DNA from 3 places in the Paenibacillus sp. LjRoot56 genome. Region 2 is predicted to be linked to each of the others. Evidence: predicted binding sites of a transcription regulator. Region 2 holds the regulator's gene; each other region holds the start of a gene.

Region 1 (4,752 bases), on a different contig from region 2:
AACGTCCAAGTAAGTCAGCATCTGTAAGGATAATCCGTAGTATACTTCTGAGAGCTGCAATGCTGTTTGACTGGATTTGTAGTCAATCACTCGTAAAAGCACACCATTCTCACCATCCGCTCGATCCACACGGTCGATTCGGCCGATAATCTCCATCGTACAACCGTTTTCCAATTCAAACGTTAACGACGGCAAATCCTTACCTGGTCCAAAATCAATCTCCAATCCTAGCGGTTGAAATTGACCATGTTTGGCGTGTTCGCCGAGAATAACTGCCGCCCTACCAACCACTTGCTTAAGTTTCCGAGCTATATAAGCGTAACGACTTGAACTAAGGAGAATTTCTCCTTGGAGTCTAGGTGCGAGCTCGTCCACAACTTGTGCAGACCTCTCCATACACTGCTCTGCAGAAAGCGAACCCCAGTCTAGCTGGTCCTGCTGCAGGTTCTGAACAAATTGATTCAATGCTGCGTGGAACAATTGTCCGATATCCGGAGCATCTAAGCGGTACACGCGACGTTCTTGCAACCTTAAACCATGAGAAATAAAGTGCGAGAAGGGACAGGCTACATACTTCTCCATTCGCGAAACGCTGGCACGTAAGTGCTGCCCATATAACAGTTTGCTAGTAGTAGTGGAAAGCCCCTTCTCTTTGTTTGTATATTGCAACGCCAGAACCAGCGATTGTAGTTTCATCTGCCAAGCGGGTTGTTCCGCGTACCAATTGTACGCATCCCACCATAGTTCTGATATACGGCCACCTAGCATCCAATGCTTCATGCGTACAGCCAAATATGAGATCGCCTGTGTCGGATGCGACAGATAGGCAGCTTGCTCACTTTCTGGGGCTTCCGCTGAAGGTTCGGCAAGAAGCAGAGGTTCTTCCGTTCCTGGGAACAGCTGTCGCATCTGTCTGATCAGCTCCGAAGGCAATAAGGATTTTCCCTCTTCATCTGCTAATGGATAACTCATCCAAAGCCTCTTGCCTGGCACAGTCAACGATGTATAAACGATAAATTGCTCATCTAACAGCTTACGACGGCTTCCATCCGCCATTGGTAATCCAGAGTCCATGAGAACACTACGTTCGGCTTCTGTGAGCACACCTTTCTCAGCCATCTGCGCAGGAATAACCCCGTCATTCACACCTAATATATACGCATACCGAATCCCGCTTGAGCGAGTTCGATCCATACTTCCGATCAGCAATTGATCCATCGATGGCGGAACTAACCCCAGCTTCATGCTTTCCATCCCAGTTTCAATCAGGCCATTAAACAGCTCTAAGGAAAGTTCATCATCGCCCATGGTTTCTACCAATTGATCAAGCATATCCATGACACTGTTCCACATTTGACCGTGCTCGCGAGCCTTTTCTGGCTTTCCATCAAGTGTTGCTTGCTGAGTCCACGCTTCTAACTTCTCTGGCGCCTGAACGGTTACCAATAACTCATAAACCGCTTCGACCTGAGCCTTTACCGTACGCGCTTGTGTAAGGCGATTGGATAACGCCAACAATGGACCAACGACCCACGATTTACTCGTATTTAAAGCTTGAAGCTCCGCGGTTTGTTCATTTATCCCATCTTCTGCTTGCTCCAAATTGGCACGAAATTTATACGTCCATGGCTTGCCATCGGTCCATCTAAAGCCTTGTATCCCGAATGCAAGCACATAATTCTCTAATTTATCAAGCTCAGTCCTTTGCGTTGTCGCATCAGGAGGTAGCAGTAAATCTGTTTTGATACAACGGAATACAGCATCGTAATGCCAATTATGCTGTATAACCTCGAGCGCAGAGCGAATGAATTCCACAAGTGGATGATGCAGCACTGAACGCTTCTGATCGAAAAAGTGAGGGATCTCATAATCGGTAAGCACCATGTTTAACAAATCTTGATACCCTTCCATGTTACGCACCATGATAGCCATTTCACGCCAACGCACACCATGTTCTCGAACTAGCTGAAGCATATCACGTACTGCACCCTCAACTTCTGCGCGACGATGAACGGCTTCCCTAATGACGAGCTGGTCGCCAATCTTTTCTCCTGGAGAAGGCTTATATTTCGGAGCTCCGCCACCGATTCGACGGTCAAAATTCTGCTCCAAATAGGCAAGCGCAGGACTATCCTCGTATCGCGGTGAACGCTCTTGACCGAGATGAAGAACTTCAGCCGCACCAAGACCCAGCTGCCATATCATATCCTGTAAACGTACCATCGTCGTAGCTGTCGGATGAAATAAATCCAATTCATCCGGGGTATCACCCGCCTGCAGTTCGCGATCCAGACATAATGTAATCGTTACTTGCTTACAAGTAGCAAACAGTGCACCAAGCACCTTGAACTCTTGCGGTGTAAAGCCATGAAATCCATCAATCCAGACTGTCGCTGAACGCAAATAAACCGAGTTCTGAACTTGCTCAGCGAGCAGCGTCAAGTAATCTTCTCCGTCCAAATACTGCCTCGCAAGCTCTGCCTCAAATTGACGATACACCAGTTGAATATCATGCATTTTGTCCCGCAGCAAACCGTGTTCACCCAGGTTAGTGACTCGCTTATTCTCATGCGTTTCCAATTGTTCAGCCGTCACACAATAGCGTTTCATTTCCGTAAAGAGCTGATTCAATCGGTCGATAAAGCCCATTTGCTCAGCGGAATGACCAAAGAGTCGGAGTTTATCCTTATATTTATGTAAAATGCTCGTTAACAGCAGTTTCTTTCCTGTATCATCAATAGGCAGACGAGCTGTCCCGCCTTCTTCTTGCATGACACGCCAAGCTAAACGGTGAAAGCTTAATACTTGCGCGCGGATCATCCCACGAATACTTGGATCCGATACCAGAGCATGCTCAGCTTGAAATGTAGCTTGTTCAGGAACAAGCAAAATCAACGGATCACCTTCGGGCGCCGATGCCAGCTGCTGTTTCATTTCAATCAGACAACGTTCACTCTTGCCGCTTCCGGCTCTACCAATCACGAATCGAATGGACATTCAAGGCCTCCTAACACTTTCCGTCGGAAAGCTTGCTTCGTAAGCAATTCTCGTATTCTATCTCTCTATTCTAGCATATTTTTGGTTGTGAGTCGGCGTGGTAGATGATGGAGGGGGATCTAAGGGGTTTAATTGGCGGAATCATATACGAACATACATTCTATCATTATAGCATGGAACGCAAAAAACAAAAAGGGATACGCTATGAAAACTATCTGATACACGCCTTACACAACTTTACAGAACATTATCTAGACGTCGATATCGGACTATTGGGTGGCAGCCCCCTCCCACCAACACCATAAAACTCAATAAAAAAAGCAAAGCCAGATTAACTAGCTTCGCTCACTTATATCAGTTTATTTGCTGCGCACTTCAAAAATCGCAAATTTCAAATAATGCCCTTCATCCACGCCTAGAATACGCGGGTGGTCCATCCCTGCGCCACGGAACTCAATTAAGCGTAGTAGCTTACCTGCATCCGTTGCTGCAGCATGAATCGTTTCAAGGAATAGCTCAGGATGCATATGGTAGGAACAGCTTGCTGTGACGAGATAGCCCCCTTCATTCACAAGCTTCATGCCATGCAAATTGATGTCTTTATAGCCGCGGCAAGCTCCTTCCACAGCACTTTTGGTCTTAGCGAAGGCAGGTGGATCGAGAATGACGACGTCCCAAGTACGCCCACCAGTGCCTACAGGCTTCGAAGTGTCTATCTTAGCTTGACCTGCTGCGCCAGCCACAGCACGAAGCTTGCGCTCATCCAAGCCCTTCACCTGCGTACGCAAGTACTCGAAGGCATCAGCGACGACGAATTCGACGCGATCCTCGAAGCCATTCAACGCAACGTTCGTACGAGCACTTTCAATCGCATGCTCGGAGATATCGAGGCAAGTTACTTTTTTGGCTCCGAATTGACACGCGTTAAGCGTGAAGCTTCCCGTATGTGAGAAGCACTCCAGCACAGAAGCGCCGTCCCACAGTGGAAACGTCACTACTTTGCCATTCGCGTTCACAGGGAGCATTTGCGTTACACCATTTTCTTCAACTTCCGTCAAATTGATGCCACTGCGATGCCCCCAGCCAGTCATCAACGGTGCGATCGCCGCGCGATTCTCACGTTGGTCGAAGAAGTAACCTGTCTTCTGCCCTTCCTCAATATCAACGCGAATGCGAAGGCCATTTTCCAAAATATCAACATGCTTCGCACAATCTCCATACAGAAGTCCCTTCGTCTGCTTCAGACCTTCCAGTTCACGTATGGAAACGTCACTTCGCTCATAGATCCCAACTGGCTTCATAACTTGTACCAGTGCGTCGACGATGTTGTCTCGGCAGAGATCCATCCCCAAAGTCAAAAGCTGAACAACCAATGTGTTCTCGAATTTATCAACAATAAGACCTGGGAGGAAATCAGCTTCTCCATATACCAGACGATAAGACTGCGCTCCTTTCACAAAGCGCTGTCGATGTAGAAAACAACGTGTGAATCTTTCGACGAAAAACTCCTTCGTCATCGTCTCAATCGGGTTATACGATACAATACGTACCGTAAGCTGTGAAGCTTCGTTATAATAGCCCGTTGCTAGATATTTGCCTAGGTGATTCTGAACGGATACAAGCTGTCCAGGCACAATGTCCCCATCCGTACGCTCAATTTCACTCTTATACACCCACGGATGTCCTTGCTCCAAGCGGGGTTTGCGTTTCTTATGTAAAAATACTGCTGCCATTATTTTAGCCGTCCTTTGCGTG
Region 2 (4,752 bases):
GTGTGTATGAAGAGAACCCCGTGGCAGCTTGGCAGTCCCATTTGGATACGCTGAAGGCCACGCATAACATATTGAATGAAAGAAGCTATAAAGCTTTGCGATATCGGGCTACGGGTACTGATCTGCGTGTCGAGCTGCCGGAAGGACATATTTGGCTAGGTGGAGATAACGAGAACGCTCGCGGTGTCCGCTATGTAGCGAATATGCCGACGGAAGAAGTGTTCACCATTCCAAACCGAACAGGTGTTAGTGGTACGGTAGCGAGTACAATGCCATTGAATATTAATGGCGCTTTAGTGGATCGGTTTACCTTTACCTTCGAAGCGGGCAAGGTTGTGGACTTCCAAGCGGAGGTTGGTTATGACCATTTGGCACGTTTACTGGATATGGATGAAGGGGCACGTTATTTAGGTGAGGTTGCACTCGTTCCGTTTGATTCTCCGATTTCTAATTTAAATCGTATTTTTTACAACACTGGCATTGACGAGAATGCTTCTTGTCACTTAGCGTTGGGTAGCTGCTATCCGATTAATTTGAAGGATGGTACCAAGTTATCGAACGCTGAGTTGAAAGATCGCGGAGGGAATAGCTCCTTGATTCATGTGGATTTCATGATTGGTTCTGCGGAACTTGAAATCGATGGAGAACTAGCGGATGGGACGATCGAACCGATCTTCCGGGCAGGGAACTGGGTATTGACGTTTTAAATGTGAGAAAAACTTCTATCGAAGTCCTTCAAGGAAGAATGACCGCGTTTAAATGGTGGTTTTTATCGCCAATAAGAATTTGTTCTTCAGGGTACTGGAAACTTATAAATTCTTATGTGGTAAAAAGCAAGGCTCTCAAGTGAAAGTTCACTTTGAGAGCCTTGCTTTTTTTGCGGGATCTGCCGTTCTTACATATCCCGGAACAAGCCAATTACACGTCCAAGGATCGTTACATTCTTCAATAGAATGGGTTGTAAAGCGGAATTCTCCGGTTGAAGGCGAATATGATCCTTCTCTTTGTAGAAACGCTTAACAGTAGCTTCATCATCTTCTGTCATTGCTACAACGATATCACCGTTATTCGCTGTTTGTTGTTGTTTAACGATGACATAGTCGCCATTATGAATACCAGCTTCAATCATACTGTCACCCATAATGCTAAGCATAAACACGTTGTTGTCACCAACCATACTTGAAGGAAGTGGGAAATAATCTTCAATATTCTCAGTGGCCGTAATAGGAACACCAGCCGTTACTTTACCAACAAGGGGAACACGAGCGACGGAGACAGCGAATTGGGATTCGGCACCATCCAGCCCTAGAATTTCAATTGCACGCGGTTTGGTAGGATCTCGACGAATCATGCCTTTTTTCTCAAGACGTTCCAAATGGCCATGTACGGTAGAACTGGAGGCTAGTCCAACTGCTTCGCCGATTTCACGAACGGAAGGCGGGTAACCCTTATCTTTCACTTCGTTCTTAATGAATTCCATTATTGCTTGTTGACGCTGCGAAATTTTACTCATAAGATATCACTCCAATACTGGGAATCATTACCCAAAGTATAACATAGAACCCGAGTTCGTACAAACATAAGTTCGAGAAACGGTTGACTCAAACATGTGTTCGTGTTATTCTAATAACAGAACAAATGTTTGGGGGATGAATGATATGTATATGGCTTATTCACAATCTAACGGAACAACAACACTTCGTGGTACTGCTCATACATCCAAAGGGATGACGATTAAACGGGGTTATTCGAAGCTACTACTTCGTTTCATACTGATAGCAGTAATTCTTGGAACTGTGTTTTCGTTCGGTGCGATCGTACAAGCCTATGCAGGTGATGGCAATGTTACCGTGTCTACACCGATCATTTCCGCGCAATTATCAGCGAAAGCTACTCAAAACGAGAAAGTTGTTATTCAAAGTGGTGATACTCTTTGGGGGATTGCAGAAGCTCACAAAAAGAAGGGTGAGAACACGCGTTCTTATATCGAGAAATTGAGAGCATTGAATCACTTATCGAACAGTTCATTGCAAGAGGGGCAAGTTCTACTACTACCTGTATGAGCTAATTCTTAGTTCACTATATAGATGATTGTTCGAGACATAGCCGTCTGTTGCTATGTCTCTTTGCGTTGTATCCTTGACAATCCTAATCGGTGATGGCAAAGTAGTACTCATATTGAAATTTTGACTGGGAGGATTACAATGAGTGACAGCATGGATAAGACGATTGAGCGAATCAATGAACTAGCTCGAAAGGCGAAGACAGTTGGCCTAACGGATGCAGAGATTGATGAGCGAAATGAGCTAAGGAAAATCTATATTAATGCGTTCAGGGGTAACCTGAAGGTTCAACTAGATTCCATTAAGTTTACTGACGAAGAGAAATAAGCCTACTACAATAGATACTACATTCAAAGGGGAAATGAATGATGACGTTGAAAGCTGTGCTATTTGATTTGGATGATACGCTGTTATGGGATGATCGTAGTGTGGAGGAAGCTTTTGCTGCAACATGCGCAGAAGCCGCGAAGCAAGTCAATGGGTTGAACCCAGAGGAATTAGAAGCATCTGTTCGTAAAGAAGCAAGGAGTTTATATGAATCTTTCGATACGTTCCCATTTACCAAAATGATTGGGATTAACCCATTTGAAGGACTATGGGCTAACTTCACACAAGGCGAGGATGAAAACTTCCGCAAATTAGAGAAGCTAGCACCTGGCTATCGCACAGAATCTTGGACAAAAGGGCTTGCAGGATTAGGGATTGAAGATCGTGACTTAGGGTACAAGCTGGGTGAATTGTTTGCAGCCGAACGCCGCAGTCGTCCCTATGTATATGAAGAAACCTTCCGTGTACTAGATGAGTTGAAAGGCAACTACAAGCTTCTTCTTTTAACGAATGGCTCACCGGATTTACAAAAAGAGAAACTAGCAGGGGTTCCTGAGATTGCTGCTTACTTTGATCATATCGTAATTTCTGGAGAATTTGGACAAGGAAAGCCAGCTGCGGCGATTTTCAATTATGCACTGGGTCTGCTTGAAATTAATGCGGAGGAAGGCATCATGATCGGGGATAAACTGACGACAGATATTTTGGGATCAGGAAGCATTGGAATGCGTAATATATGGATTAATCATCATGGGCTTCAAAGTGGCGATGAGATCGTACCTGCTTATGAAGTGTCACGACTTCAAGAAATTTTGCCGATTATCAATAATGGTTAATTTCGTATAGAAATAAAGCCCAACAGCTACTTAAGACGCAATGGTCTGAAGTGCTATTGGGCTTTATTAGGTTACAGTAACTTTAGTGTTAAGCTTTGATAAAGTCAGGATCATCAATGTTGTACGCAACCCAGCCATCTTTTTCGATGAAAAGGCGAACAGCGACGATTTCACGGTTTTCCATCAAAGTGAAGAAATGATTCGTGTTCTCTGGAACAGAAATCACATCACCTGGCTCAAGTTCAACATCGAAATAGCCAAGTTCTTCGGATTTGATAATGAAAATCCCTTTTCCAGAAACGATAGCGCGGATTTCATCTTCGGTATGCGTGTGCACTTGTTCGAATTTTTTTAGAAGTTCTTCAATGTTCGGAGTCACATCTGATAGGGAGATGACATCCCAAATTTCATAGCCGCGTCTAGCAGCTAGATCTTTAATTTCTGCTTCATAAGTGGAAATGATTTCTGCTTTCTCTTCATCACTAAGGATGAATTTCTCGCGAAGTGCTACAGGAAGCTTGTTTGCATCCCAGTGCTCGTATACGACTTCTTGACTATCTAAGAAGGCTTTGACTTCCGCTTCGCCTTCAATACGTTCATTGGTATTGCGGATTCTAATTTGTGCCATGTGATATCCCTCTTTCATAAATAAATATATACATATTATAGTGGATATTAAGTTAACTGTCGATGGAAGGATATAAATTTTTCCGATAAATCCTATAGGAATTTATCATATTCCAAAATCTTTTCATAGAAGCCGTATTCTGTTACACTAAATCTTAACATAATTTGTCGATTTTTTTGATTCTGCGTTAGGAAAAGTTGAAAGGGAGTCTTGTCATGAAGAAACCACCGATTCAAGAACAGCTTAAGAAGAAGATTATGATCCTAGATGGTGCCATGGGTACGATGATTCAGCAAGAGGACTTGACTGCTGAGGATTTCGGAAGTGATGACCTGGACGGGTGTAATGAAATTCTATGTGTCACACGCCCAGATGTTATTCAAAAAATTCATGAAGCTTATTTCGCCGCTGGCGCTGATATGATAGAAACGAATACGTTCGGAACGACGAGTGTCGTACTGGCGGAGTATGATTTACAAGACCGTCACCGGGAGTTGAACATCGCCGCTGCGAAATTAGCGATTGCTGCCGCTGAGAAGTATTCAACACCAGAATGGCCACGTTACGTTGTGGGTGCGATGGGACCGACGACCAAAACCTTGTCCGTGACTGGTGGCGTGACGTTTGAGCAACTGGAAGAAAGCTATTACCAGCAAGCACTTGCGCTTGTCGAAACAGGCGTTGATGCCATGCTTCTGGAAACATCCCAAGATACACTGAACGTGAAAGCGGGCAGTATCGGGATTCGCAGAGCTTTTGAAACATTAGGTGTAGAGCTTCCAATCATGATCTCGGGTACGATTGAACCGATGGGTACAACGCTTGCTGGTCAAAATATTGAATCTTTTTATATTTCCCTTGAGCATTTGAAGCCAATTTCGATGGGATTGAACTGTGC
Region 3 (4,752 bases), on a different contig from region 2:
CAAGTTTCTCAAGTGATGTGCGAGCAATTTCACGACGGATTGGGTCAAAACCAGATAAGATTACTGCTTCAGGCGTATCATCAATAATAAGGTCAATTCCGGTCAAAGTTTCCAAAGCTCGGATATTTCTACCTTCACGACCGATAATGCGACCCTTCATTTCTTCATTAGGCAACGAGACAACGGATACCGTGGTTTCCGCTACGTGATCTGCCGCACAACGCTGAATAGCAAGTGTGATGATCTCACGTGCTTTCTTATCGCCTTCTTCTTTGGCTTGTTGTTCAATCTCTTTGATTAGCTGAGCAGTTTCATGGCGAACTTCTTGCTCTACATTAGTAAGAATGATGCTCTTAGCTTCTTCCATTGTAAGACCAGAAATTCGTTCCAATTCGGAAACTTGGCTTTTATAGAGCTGATCAATTTGTGTTTGTGTATCCTCGATTCGCTTCTCTTTGTTGGCAACTAGCTCTTCTTTACGCTCGAGAGACTCTAATTTTTTATCCAGCGATTCCTCTTTTTGCAACAGTCGTCTTTCTTGTCGTTGAATTTCATTCCGACGTTCACGAATGTCTTTTTCAGCTTCGGATCGTAGTTTGTGAACTTCGTCCTTTGCTTCCAGAACCGTTTCTTTTTTCAGTGCTTCTGCTTCCTTTTTGGCAGATTCTTTTATCTGCTCAGCGGCTGTTTCAGCACTGGAAATTTTCGCTTCTGCAAGAGATTTACGGATAAAATAACCAATCCCTAAGCATGCAGCTCCAACAACGAGAATGATCGCGATCCAGATGGCAGTCATCATCTTGTTCACCTCCTCGTTGGTTTCTCCAAGGTGTTAGCCTGGGGTACCTTCGGTTTTTTAATCCGATTCAATTGTTTGACTAGTCATACATACCCTTAAAATGTAAGAGTATGGCTTTTAAATGAATGCGCACAGTGCGTTAGGGCACTATAGTGCTAATAATCCATAATCAACAGTGTAAAAATTGGCGGTTTTTACATCTGTCTTCTCAAAATCAATGAAATTAGTATGATTTTGAATACATTATGAAAATATACACTGTTATTTTATCTTTTGTCGAAGAAGCTTGTCAAGCGAATGTCCAAGAGTTGATTATTTAGACCCAAAACTCAAATGCAAATAGTTAATGCCATTAAGTTTATTGCAATTAATTAATGTAGTTAATTATCTTCGAATCCATCCTCCATAAATTCCAATTCTTCCTCATCCGTTTCATTGCTTATGAGCCCCAATACCTTAGTAACAATAGCACCCGTGTAACCTCTTCGCATTAGAAATGCCGCAGTTTTACGCTTTCTATCCATTAGTTTTCCTGAGGTTTGCTTCCATTTCGTTCTCGCTATTTTCAGTGCCCCGACGTACTCATCTTCTGGATTAATTGACTCCATGGTACTTTTAACCACATCTTGATGAATCCCTTTTTGTTGGAGTTCTTGTCGAATCAGATTACGTCCCTTGCGTTGAGAAATCACCCGGTTGTCCGTCCACATTTTAGCGAATTCTTCATCATTGATGTATTTATTTTCAATAAGCTTGTCACTCGCCCAATCAATAATAGGCGCTTCAAAACCTTTTTCTTTCAATTTACGCTTCACCTCTGAGAGCGAATGCGGACGTCTTCCTACCATATGGAGCGCCTTTACATAGGCCATATTTCGCTCTTCATCTAAAATGATAGCTTCAATCGCTTGCTGATAAAGGGATTCTCCTTTGTTTAAACGGTGCTTGATCAGAATATCTTCATGCACAGAAAAAGCGTATTCCTCATTCAGATAAATGTTATAGCGATGTCTTCCTTGTTTTTGTTTTTCCACTTTGGTTATTACTTGTAATTCTTCCTCTTCGTGATTCATCTCAATAATCCCCCAAATGAAGAAAAAACACCCCAACACAAGGTTAAGGTGCTTCATCCATCCTATTTTTCAAACCTATTCAAAAGCTGTTTCCAGCTCGTCTTCTTCTTCATCCGTGTTCGGACCAACAACTTTAATCAAGTTACTATTCTCTCTAATTCTTAGCTCAATCGTTTCTGAGATCGCTTTATTATCTTTCAAGAATTGCTTCGCATTCTCACGTCCTTGGCCAAGACGCTCACCTTCATACGAATACCACGCACCGCTTTTATTCACGATATCCAGCTCAGTTCCGATATCAATAATGCTACCTTCGCGTGAGATACCTTCACCGTACATAATATCGACTTCAGCTTGTTTAAATGGAGGTGCTACTTTGTTCTTAACGACCTTAATTCTCGTACGGTTACCAACCATGTCATTGCCTTGCTTGATAGTTTCAATACGACGAACATCCAATCGAACGGAAGAGTAGAACTTCAGTGCACGTCCACCCGGAGTTGTCTCTGGATTTCCGAACATAACGCCAACCTTTTCACGCAATTGGTTGATAAAGATAGCGATGACTTTAGATTTATTGATTGCACCAGACAGCTTACGAAGCGCTTGTGACATCAATCGCGCTTGAAGACCTACGTGAGAATCTCCCATATCGCCTTCAATTTCTGCTTTCGGTACTAGTGCTGCAACGGAGTCGATAACAATAATATCTACCGCACCACTACGAACAAGTGCTTCCGCGATCTCAAGTGCTTGCTCACCTGTATCTGGTTGGGAAAGCAATAGCTCATCTATATTAATACCAAGCTTGCTTGCATAGGAAGGATCTAACGCATGCTCCGCATCGATAAAGGCAGCTTGTCCACCTACTCTTTGAACTTCAGCAATCGCATGTAAAGCTACAGTTGTTTTACCTGATGACTCTGGTCCGTAAACTTCAATAATTCTTCCGCGTGGGAATCCACCTATTCCAAGTGCGATATCCAGAGCAAGTGCGCCCGAAGAAATCGTTTCAACTTGCATATGCGTAGATTCTCCAAGTTTCATAATGGAGCCTTTTCCGAACTGTTTCTCAATTTGACGTAATGCATTATCTAGCGCGGCACGACGATCTGACAAAACGACCACTTCCTTCTATCATTATAGGTATATGATAACTTGTTTTGGCATGTTTGCCAAGCATTTTTTCGAACATACATTCGTTTTTTTTGCGAACAAACAAAAAACCGTAACAAAGTTATCGCTTTGCTACGGTTCTTCCGTTAACTAACTCTGATTATAGAGGATTTCTAGTTTTCTTTCAACTGTTTCCACAATTGATAGATTGCACGCTTAGCAGCCCTTAATTTAATTGACTCCCTGTTGCCAGATAGTTGGAGAGTAAATACTTCCGTCTTCTCATTCTTTTGTGCTAATCCCACATAGACAAGCCCTACAGGCTTCCCTTCAGACGGACTTGGACCTGCCACACCGGTCACGGAGATGCCAAAGTCACTACCAGTCCTAACTAGCAACTGTTCGGCTAAAATGAGAGCTGTTTCGCTGCTAACAGCACCAGGAGCACCTTCCCCCTCCAAAATATCCATTGGCACATCGAGCAGCTTATTTTTTAACTTGTTTGAGTAAACGATAATACCACCTAAGAAAGATTCTGAGCTACCTGGCACTGTCGTTATTAAATCACTAAGTAAACCTCCTGTGCAGCTCTCAGCGACTGATAGCGTCTTCTTGCTAGCCGCCAGCAATTGCAAGACAATCGCTTCAATAGGGACGTCCTGATCCGCATAAAGATACTCACCAAGTCGCTTCTTAATTTCAGCTTCCGTAGCTTTCAGCTTTAACTCGCCTTCTACTTCCGCATGGGCACGCGTTGTCAATCGTATTGTTACTTCACCTTCTTTGGCGTAAGGGGCAATTGTCGGGTCGGTCTGTGATTGAATCAAATCCAACAACAGATACTCCAAATTGGACTCTCCTATGCCTGCAAACTTTAGCATCTTCGAATACAGCGGAACTTCAACTGTCATTCGTGACTGAAGCCACGGCACTGCATATTTTGTAAACATCGGCTTCATTTCTTTAGGAGGTCCTGGTAAAAGCACGAAATGTGTCCCCTCGAAAGTGAGCGCATTTCCCACAGCCAATCCAGTCTCGTTATGTAAGGGATCGCTTCCTTCTAGCATAAGGGCTTGACGACGATTGCTTTCCACCATATGAATCCCTCTAGAAACAAACATCTCAGAAATAGCCTCCATAGAAGGCTCGTGAAGCACCAGATTACGTCCCGTCAGTGTAGCTAACACATCCTTAGTCAGATCATCCTGTGTTGGCCCTAATCCTCCTGTACAAATCACGACATCAGCTCGAGATGCAGCTAAACGAAAACTGTCCAACAAGCGCTGTTCATTATCCCCAACAACCGTTTGAAAGTACATATCAATCCCTAGTGCTGCACATTCTCTAGAAATAAACTGCGCATTGGTATTCACGATTTGACCAAGCAGCAATTCTGTTCCTATCGCAATGATTTCTGCTTTCATGTACGAAACCTCCTTAAAATGAGAAAACCTCTAACGTGATCGCTCGTTATTGATCGACCGCGTTTAGAGGTAAGTTTAATGGAACTATGACTTTTCCGAAAAGTCTATGACGTGTTTATTTTTAACGAAATATTCCACACCTGAATAAACGGTAATAATTGCTGCAGCCCAACTAGCTATAACATCAAAGGGAAAATCTAGAAACGTAAATGGAAAATTATTAATCAGCAGTGCAATGATGGCTGTAATTTGAGCCGCGGTCTTCGCTTTACCCCATTTACTGGCCGCCATGACCGTACCCTCTAAGAGGGCAATTTGACGAAGTCCAGTCACAGCCCAT

What was found. Region 2 encodes LexA, which represses DNA repair genes until DNA is damaged. Its sites were predicted from a motif close to CGAACATATGTTCG; they were not measured.
Region 1: addB (helicase-exonuclease AddAB subunit AddB) is a predicted target of LexA. The motif match lies at 3,146-3,159, and genes of this name have one in related genera.
Region 3: recA (recombinase RecA) is a predicted target of LexA. The motif match lies at 3,061-3,074, and genes of this name have one in related genera.

Annotation. Positions count from the first base shown of each region.
Region 1 covers NZ_CAXURV020000002.1:977,489-982,240, reverse strand. The annotation lists gene addB (helicase-exonuclease AddAB subunit AddB) at 1-2,997, opposite strand, end outside; gene ACSQ8O_RS16730 (class I SAM-dependent rRNA methyltransferase) at 3,357-4,730, opposite strand.
Region 2 covers NZ_CAXURV020000004.1:618,403-623,154, reverse strand. The annotation lists gene ACSQ8O_RS28690 (aminopeptidase) at 1-707, shown strand, start outside; gene lexA (transcriptional repressor LexA) at 896-1,513, opposite strand; gene ACSQ8O_RS28680 (LysM peptidoglycan-binding domain-containing protein) at 1,659-2,063, shown strand; gene ACSQ8O_RS28675 (DUF896 domain-containing protein) at 2,205-2,390, shown strand; gene ACSQ8O_RS28670 (HAD family hydrolase) at 2,432-3,226, shown strand; gene ACSQ8O_RS28665 (1,2-dihydroxy-3-keto-5-methylthiopentene dioxygenase) at 3,315-3,854, opposite strand; gene metH (methionine synthase) at 4,070-4,752, shown strand, end outside.
Region 3 covers NZ_CAXURV020000002.1:1,361,459-1,366,210, reverse strand. The annotation lists gene rny (ribonuclease Y) at 1-799, opposite strand, end outside; gene ACSQ8O_RS18630 (regulatory protein RecX) at 1,180-1,872, opposite strand; gene recA (recombinase RecA) at 1,948-2,991, opposite strand; gene ACSQ8O_RS18620 (competence/damage-inducible protein A) at 3,162-4,412, opposite strand; gene pgsA (CDP-diacylglycerol--glycerol-3-phosphate 3-phosphatidyltransferase) at 4,497-4,752, opposite strand, start outside.